Regions from separate parts of the Salipaludibacillus agaradhaerens genome, predicted to be linked through region 1. Evidence: a T-box and tRNA genes for the amino acid it is inferred to sense, from the RefSeq annotation. Region 1 holds a T-box; the other holds one or more tRNA genes.
The links. A T-box is a leader RNA that pairs with one kind of tRNA and senses whether it is charged. The one in region 1 lies ahead of ileS (isoleucine--tRNA ligase), so its partner is inferred to be a tRNA-Ile.
Positions count from the first base shown of each region.

Region 1 (4,108 bases):
TGTTTGAGCTTCAGGCATGTCAGTTAGCTGCACACTCGTTTCACTCACCGCAGGGATATGCTTCCAAACTTCATCTGCTGTATGAGATAAAATAGGAGAAACGAGCTTTACTAGTGCCGTTAGAGTCTCGTACATAACTGTTTGAATTCGTCTTCGACTGATGTGATCAGCATGTCTAATATATAGGGTGTCTTTTGCAATATCCATGTAGAAGGAACTTAATTCTACTGTACAAAAGTTGTGAATTTTATTATACACGTTAGCGAACTGATAATCTTCATACCCCTTTTTCACGTCACTGACAAGGTCATTTAGTTTTACGAGCATGTATTGATCAACTTCTGATAACTTATCATAAGCTACTGTATTTGTAGTTGGATCAAAGTCAGCTAAGTTACCTAAAAGGAATCTAAAAGTATTACGGATTTTCCTATAGACTTCCGCCACTTGTTTTAAAATATCATCTGACACGCGAACATCAGCTTGATAATCAACCGAGGCAACCCATAAACGTAAAATATCTGCACCGAGTTGCTTCATGACTTTGTTAGGAATGATCGTGTTCCCAAGGGATTTACTCATTTTCTTTCCGACTCCGTCTAAAGTGAAGCCATGACTAATCACAGCTTTATATGGTGCTTTTCCAGTCACTGCTACTGCTGTAGACAAGGACGAGTTAAACCAACCTCTATATTGATCAGAGCCTTCTAAATAGATATCTGCTGGACGTGTCAGATCATCCCGTTCTTCTAATACCGCTTGATGGGAAGACCCTGAATCAAACCATACATCCATAATGTCCATTTCTTTAGTAAAGTTGCCATTCGGACTATGTGGAGAAGTAAAGCCTTTTGGAAGCAAGTCTTTCGTTTCCCACTCAAACCAAATATTTGATCCATGCTCACGAAACAGTTGTGAGACGTGATCAATTGTTTCATCTGTAATAATTGGTTCGCCATCTTCGCCATAAAAAATTGGAATAGGGACACCCCAAGCCCGCTGACGAGAAATACACCAATCTCCTCTATCACGAACCATGTTATAAAGTCGGGTTTCTCCCCATTTCGGTAACCATTGAACCGCCTCTATTTCACGGAGAAGATCTTCTCTAAAATCTTTAATTGATGCAAACCACTGAGCAGTCGCTCGGAAAATCACTGGCTTCTTCGTGCGCCAATCGTGGGGGTAAGAGTGTGTAATAAACGAGAGCTTTAATAAGGCCCCTGCTTCTTCTAACTTCTCAGTGATCACTTTATTCGCTTCATCATAGAATAAACCTTCAAACATTGGTGCTTCATCCGTAAAGACACCTTTGTCGTTTACTGGACATAACACATCAAGGCCGTATGTTTGCCCCACGAGATAGTCGTCTTCCCCGTGTCCTGGAGCTGTATGTACACAACCAGTACCAGCATCTAAGGTCACATGATCTCCAAGAATGACAAGCGCTTCCCGATCGTAAAGAGGGTGTTTAGCTTTTATTCTTTCCAAGTCACTACCACTGAATGTTTGAGCGATCTCGTAATGGTCCCATTCAAACTCTTTCGCAAGCTGTTCAATTAGCTCTTTAGCTACAATATAAGTAGCTTCTCCTACTTTGACGGAAGCGTACGTTAACTCAGGATGAAGAGCAATAGCTAAGTTAGCTGGAATCGTCCAAGGTGTAGTCGTCCAAATGACAAATTTCTCATCACCTGCCAAAACACCGTTTCCTTCAGTAACATCAAAAGCTACATAAATTGATGGCGAACGTTTATCGTGATACTCGATCTCTGCTTCTGCCAAAGCTGATTCAGATGATGGTGACCAATAAACAGGTTTTTTACCTTTGTAAATATAACCTTTCTTTGCCATGTCACCAAAGACTTTAATTTGTTGTGCTTCAAAATCATGCGTCAAGGTTACATAGGGATTATCCCAATCACCACGGACACCAAGCCGTTTAAACTGCTCTTTTTGTCGCTCTACTTGCTCAAGTGCATATTCCTCGCATTTTTGGCGGAATTCCGCCACCGTTAATTTTTTTCTATCAACTTTTCCTTTTTTCGTTAGTGCTGTTTCAATAGGAAGCCCGTGCGTATCCCAGCCCGGCACGTAAGGTGCATGGTAACCGCTCATCGATTTATAGCGTACGATGAAATCTTTTAAAATCTTGTTTAATGCATGACCCATATGAATATCCCCATTGGCGTAAGGGGGACCGTCATGCAAAATAAATAACGGACGTCCTTCCGTTCGCTTTTGGACTTGTTCATAAATTTTTTCCTCATCCCATGCTGTTTGCATCTCGGGTTCCCGATTCGGAAGGTTCCCTCTCATCGGGAAATCTGTTTTGGGCATAAGTAACGTATCTTTGTAATCCATTTAATAGCCTCCAATCATTTTCTTTACACATTTACAACTTACTGTCGTCATCATTGTTCTCGCGGTATTTTCACAACAAAAAACTCCTCGCCCTCAGAAAGGGACGAGAAGTAAACCCGCGGTACCACCCTCATAAGCTCCTTACTTATTCAAAAGCAAGTTACTCACTCAAGCATCAGATAACGGTTATGATCCGGTGTTACCTATTAGAAAAGAATTCTTTTCGTTCAGAACACAGCTCCAGGGAGATATTCAAAACATGCTTGGCACCGGACTTCCACCACCACCGGCTCGCTTTTGCCATACTACATGTTTTTACTGGCCCTTTCAACGCTTATATAACTATCATTGTCACATATGACCCACAATAATCAATTTATTTAATGCAAGATAAAAGATTTAAAGTCTAAGTAGGTCATGGGGTTATGTGTAAAAATCTTCTTAAAGTATAAGGGAAGGTGTTTTAGTACGTCAAGACCGATTAAATATTTTCGTAATGTTCTTCCTCTTCTCGCTCGTTCAATGAATGAGATAAATCATCCCAATCTTCATTTCCTAACATCTCAAGCTGCGCCTCTAGAAGCATTTTAAAGCGCATGCGATACACCGACGCCTGCTTTTTTAATTCTTCTATTTCTAGGGCAACCTTACGAGATTTAGTCAATGCTTCATTAATAATTCGATCAGCATTTTTCTCCGATTCTTTAATAATCAATTTGGCTTCCTTATCAGCATTGCGTTTCACATCTTCTGCTGTTTCCTGAGCTACGAGAATAGATTTATTCAAAGTCATTTCAATATTTGAGAAGTGCTCAAGCTTTTCTTCCAGCTCTTGAACTCTGTCATAAAGTTCTTTCTTTTCTCTAATGACCATTTCATAATCTTTAATCATTTGATCTAAAAACTCATTTACTTCATCTTCATCATAGCCTCTAAAACCTCTTGCAAATTCCTTATTATGAATATCTAAGGGAGTTAATGGCACAGAAAAACACCTCCGAGTAGTTGTTGATTATGTCCTGATATTCGACACAATTTAGGATAATTCCTTTGTATGACGTTAATCTTATTTTGGGAAACCTAATATGAGGCGATACTTCCCTTTTTTTGTTTCTCCGTCAAACTGGACGATTTCACACCTTCCTTTACCTCTTAACGACAACATGTCACCTTCTGTGAGCTGATAAGATGGGTCATCAACTACTTTCCAATTCACCTTTACCTTTTCACCAGACACAGCCGGCTTAATTTTTGCTCTCGATATGTGGAATGCCTCGGAAAGCACAGTATCTAGTCTTAGAGAGGAGACAGTAACAGCTCGCTCATCTCTCTCTTGTTTAAAAGGTAGCACGTTTTCTTCCGGTAATTCACGCAACATGACATTAGTCTTTCCAACCGTTTGCAAATTCATTTGAACATACTCAGCCACTTCTTTAGCCAAAATGAGTTGAAAATGTTCTTGATCGGAGATAATATCACCAAATTTTTCGCGTTTCATACCAATACTCATAAGTGATCCTAAAAGTTGCCTGTGCTCTAGTGTACTAAATTTTTTCGGATAATCTAGCTCAAAGAGAGTCGTCTTATAATCATCCTTATTGGGGATAATATATTCAGGGTAAAGAAGCGCTCGCTTTCTTTCAGCGTTTTCATGACCTCCCCAAAACCCAAGTCGGACCGTTCCTTGATCACCGATAATTAACTTAACAATCTTCTGTTGACGTGGATCAAGAAAATCTGTTAA
Region 1 is NZ_KV917378.1:142,086-146,193, reverse strand. Features, by position in the region: gene ileS (isoleucine--tRNA ligase) at 1-2,364, opposite strand, end outside; T-box leader at 2,461-2,704, opposite strand; gene BK581_RS00715 (DivIVA domain-containing protein) at 2,846-3,349, opposite strand; gene BK581_RS00710 (YlmH family RNA-binding protein) at 3,431-4,108, opposite strand, start outside.

Region 2 (4,108 bases), 3.6 Mb from region 1:
AGGGAGCTTGACTGCGAGACCTACAAGTCGAGCAGGGACGAAAGTCGGGCTTAGTGATCCGGCGGCACCGTATGGAAGGGCCGTCGCTCAACGGATAAAAGCTACCCTGGGGATAACAGGCTAATCTCCCCCAAGAGTCCACATCGACGGGGAGGTTTGGCACCTCGATGTCGGCTCGTCGCATCCTGGGGCTGAAGTAGGTCCCAAGGGTTGGGCTGTTCGCCCATTAAAGCGGCACGCGAGCTGGGTTCAGAACGTCGTGAGACAGTTCGGTCCCTATCCGTCGCGGGCGCAGGAAATTTGAGAGGAGCTGTCCTTAGTACGAGAGGACCGGGATGGACACACCGCTGGTGTACCAGTTGTTCCGCCAGGAGCATGGCTGGGTAGCTACGTGTGGCAGGGATAAGTGCTGAAAGCATCTAAGCATGAAGCCCCCCTCAAGATGAGATTTCCCATCACTTTATGTGAGTAAGATCCCTCAGAGAAGATGAGGTTGATAGGTCTCGGGTGGACGCATGGCAACATGTGGAGCTGAGAGATACTAATCGATCGAGGGCTTAACCAAAAGCAAGTCGTCTTTTCTCTAAGACATGATGTCCTATCAGTCCCGTTATCCAGTTTTGAAAGGTCGATAAGACCTTGATATGTTCAGTGACAATCGCGGAGAGGTCACACCCGTTCCCATGCCGAACACGGTAGTTAAGCTCTCCAGCGCCGATGATAGTTGGGGGCTCTCCCCCTGTGAAAGTAGGACGTCGCTGAGCATATTATCTAAATATAAGCGTTTACATATTTGGAATGTTTATAAGAGGATGTTTATTTGGGGCCTTAGCTCAGCTGGGAGAGCGCCTGCTTTGCACGCAGGAGGTCAGCGGTTCGATCCCGCTAGGCTCCACCATTATTATTTAAATAATCTGTTAAATTGTGGCGGTGTAGCTCAGCTGGCTAGAGCGTACGGTTCATACCCGTGAGGTCGGGGGTTCGATCCCCTCCGCCGCTACCATGAAATTTCGGAGGAATACCCAAGTCTGGCTGAAGGGATCGGTCTTGAAAACCGACAGGGGCTTCACGGCCCGCGGGGGTTCGAATCCCTCTTCCTCCGCCATAAAAGGTCCCGTGGTGTAGCGGTTAACATGCCTGCCTGTCACGCAGGAGATCGCGGGTTCGATTCCCGTCGGGACCGCCATTTTTTAATGTTTTGTATTAGCTCATATTTTTTTGACGAGAAGCAAGAAGGTCAAGGAAGTGAGAGAAAGAATGACAGCGTATTTAGTATACGTGAAGGAATGAGAGAACGAAGCTGACGAAGAAATTCGTAGCTTATCACTATTTTCTTGGCGAGAAGCAAGAAGGTCAAGGAAGCGAGAGAAAGAGTGACAGAGCGTATTTAGTATACGTGAAGGAATGAGAGAACGAAGCTGACGAAGAAATTCGTAGCTTATCGACAAGAAAATTTGGAGGGGTAGCGAAGTGGCTAAACGCGGCGGACTGTAAATCCGCTCCCTACGGGTTCGGGAGTTCGAATCTCTCCCCCTCCACCATCACAGGGGTATAGTTTAATGGTAAAACGAAGGTCTCCAAAACCTTTGATGTGGGTTCGATTCCTACTACCCCTGCCATCATTTTTATGGCGGTTGTGGCGAAGTGGTTAACGCACCGGATTGTGGTTCCGGCATTCGTGGGTTCGATTCCCATCAGCCGCCCCATTAATTTAATCTTTATAGGCCCATAGCCAAGCGGTAAGGCATCGGATTTTGATTCCGTGACGCGCAGGTTCGAATCCTGCTGGGCCTGCCATTTTAATATGCGGGAATAGCTCAGTGGTAGAGCACCACCTTGCCAAGGTGGGGGTCGCGGGTTCGAATCCCGTTTCCCGCTCCATGCGCCCGTAGCTCAATTGGATAGAGTGTCTGACTACGGATCAGAAGGTTAGGGGTTCGACTCCTCTCGGGCGCGCCATTTTAAATTTTCTAATTTGCTAAGTACATAAGCAGTCATAACATTCTTCAAGGATATAATTCTAAAATCTAAATATAATCACATGCGGGTGTAGTTTAGTGGTAAAACCTCAGCCTTCCAAGCTGATGACGAGGGTTCGATTCCCTTCACCCGCTCCACTTTATTTTTCTTTGTGGGCCTATAGCTCAGCTGGTTAGAGCGCACGCCTGATAAGCGTGAGGTCGGTGGTTCGAGTCCACTTAGGCCCACCATATTCCACAGTAGCTCAGTGGTAGAGCAATCGGCTGTTAACCGATCGGTCGTAGGTTCGAATCCTACCTGTGGAGCCATTAAGGAGAAGTACCCAAGTGGCTGAAGGGGCGCCCCTGCTAAGGGTGTAGGTCGTGTAAACGGCGCGAGGGTTCAAATCCCTCCTTCTCCGCCACTTTTTTGTTTGGCCCGTTGGTCAAGTGGTTAAGACACCGCCCTTTCACGGCGGTAACACGGGTTCGAATCCCGTACGGGTCACCATTATTTATCTATTTCTAATACACAATACCTTTAGTTAAATAAACACTAAGTTATTAACTTAGTGTGAACCCTCGAAAAAGCTAATGAACTGACCTAGAAAAATGAGATTTAAAAAAACACCTAGGCTGCCATACTCCTGAATTCTACTGGGGTATGGCAGTTTAACTTTTTAAATGGTCGTATATAATTGTAATAATACATGTACGTTTCTACTTTTTCTAGTACAATAGAATTTGTAAGGTGCACTCGTTGCTGAGTGCTGAATTCTTCCGACTTTAGTGAGGAATGGAAGGATTCAATGACGGCATTATCAAAGCAGTTGCCTTTCCGAGACATGCTTGTGGTAATGCCTTTTTCTTTTGCTTTTTCTTGAAATTTATAGGATGTATACTGAGCTCCTTGGTCACTGTGTAATAGGACGCCATAAGTCTCCCTACCTCTACAAGCATCTTCTAAAGTGTTTATCACGAGCGAGAGATCTTGTTTATCACTGATTCGATAGGCAATAATTTCGTTGTTATACAAGTCCATTATGGTTGATAAATATAGCATCTTTTCACCATAAGGTAAGTATGTAATGTCAGTCACCCACTTTTGATTCGAACTCTCTGCGGAGAAATGTTGTTCTAACAGGTTCCCAACCACAAGTTTACTTTCCCCAGCTATATAGGATTGTCGCTTTGGCTTTACGCGACATTGGATATTAAACTTCTGCATGATCTTCTGAACGGTGTTTCGATTGACGTTAATATGATGTTCCTTTTTAAGAAGATCCCTCACCATTCGATGCCCGACTCTATATTTAAATTCTTTACAAATAGTTAATACCAATTGTTCTAAAGGTTTAGGTTTCCAAGATGTCTTTCTCCAACGATAATAAGTTGACTGGGAACATTCAAACAATCACAAATCGACGTAATCGTGTATTTAGACTTCAATATTTCAACCAATTCTACGAATGCTTCTGGCACCACTTCCTTTCGATTTCCTGGTACTTTCCCAACAGTTCTTCTCTCATTTCATAATAGGACAATTTTCTTTTTAACAGGTCAATTTCGCTCATATCCTCTGATCCTTTTCCATACTTATACTGCTTTCCAGCAGGTTGAGCTAATCGTTGTTCTTCTCCTTTTCTATACCATCTCATCCAAGTCTTAATCTGTGTTTTATTTTTAATGCCAAAGCGTGCCATCAATTCTTTATTCGTATACTCTCCTGTTAACTTTAATCGAATAACCTCTTTTTTTATTTCTTCTGGATAAACATTATTTTTTCGGCCCATAAGAAAAACACCTCCAAATTTGTCGTTAAGTTTATATACGACTATGGGGGTGTTTTTTCCTTGTCTCATTTAATTAGGTCACTCTACTAATGCTTTCGGGGGTTTTTATTTAGACTTAATTTCCTCGGATAATGTGGTATTATAGTTTGTGATGTATGATGGGGGGGGATTGAACAAAGTCATTTTGATGGAAAAGAAAAACATCAAGTTATAATGATGGAGAAAATTCAAAAAAGAAAACTGTTGGATATAATGCGTGACCTTTCTGTAAAACAGTGAAAAGCTATTTAAGGAAAAAGGGGGCCATGTCCAAGTGATCGTGGTGGCCATGAGATGTTCATTTAAATCTGCTGTGGA
Region 2 is NZ_KV917378.1:3,744,773-3,748,880, forward strand. Features, by position in the region: rRNA gene BK581_RS17155 (23S ribosomal RNA) at 1-565, shown strand, start outside; rRNA gene rrf (5S ribosomal RNA) at 648-764, shown strand; tRNA gene BK581_RS17165 (tRNA-Ala) at 823-898, shown strand; tRNA gene BK581_RS17170 (tRNA-Met) at 927-1,003, shown strand; tRNA gene BK581_RS17175 (tRNA-Ser) at 1,013-1,105, shown strand; tRNA gene BK581_RS17180 (tRNA-Asp) at 1,111-1,186, shown strand; tRNA gene BK581_RS17185 (tRNA-Tyr) at 1,457-1,541, shown strand; tRNA gene BK581_RS17190 (tRNA-Trp) at 1,546-1,619, shown strand; tRNA gene BK581_RS17195 (tRNA-His) at 1,631-1,706, shown strand; tRNA gene BK581_RS17200 (tRNA-Gln) at 1,723-1,797, shown strand; tRNA gene BK581_RS17205 (tRNA-Gly) at 1,807-1,881, shown strand; tRNA gene BK581_RS17210 (tRNA-Arg) at 1,883-1,959, shown strand; tRNA gene BK581_RS17215 (tRNA-Gly) at 2,044-2,117, shown strand; tRNA gene BK581_RS17220 (tRNA-Ile) at 2,134-2,210, shown strand; tRNA gene BK581_RS17225 (tRNA-Asn) at 2,214-2,288, shown strand; tRNA gene BK581_RS17230 (tRNA-Ser) at 2,293-2,383, shown strand; tRNA gene BK581_RS17235 (tRNA-Glu) at 2,395-2,469, shown strand; partial or broken gene BK581_RS17240 (IS3 family transposase) at 2,590-3,751, opposite strand.
Region 2: it has a tRNA-Ile gene. The T-box ahead of ileS (isoleucine--tRNA ligase) is inferred to sense a tRNA for this amino acid. The anticodon was not compared.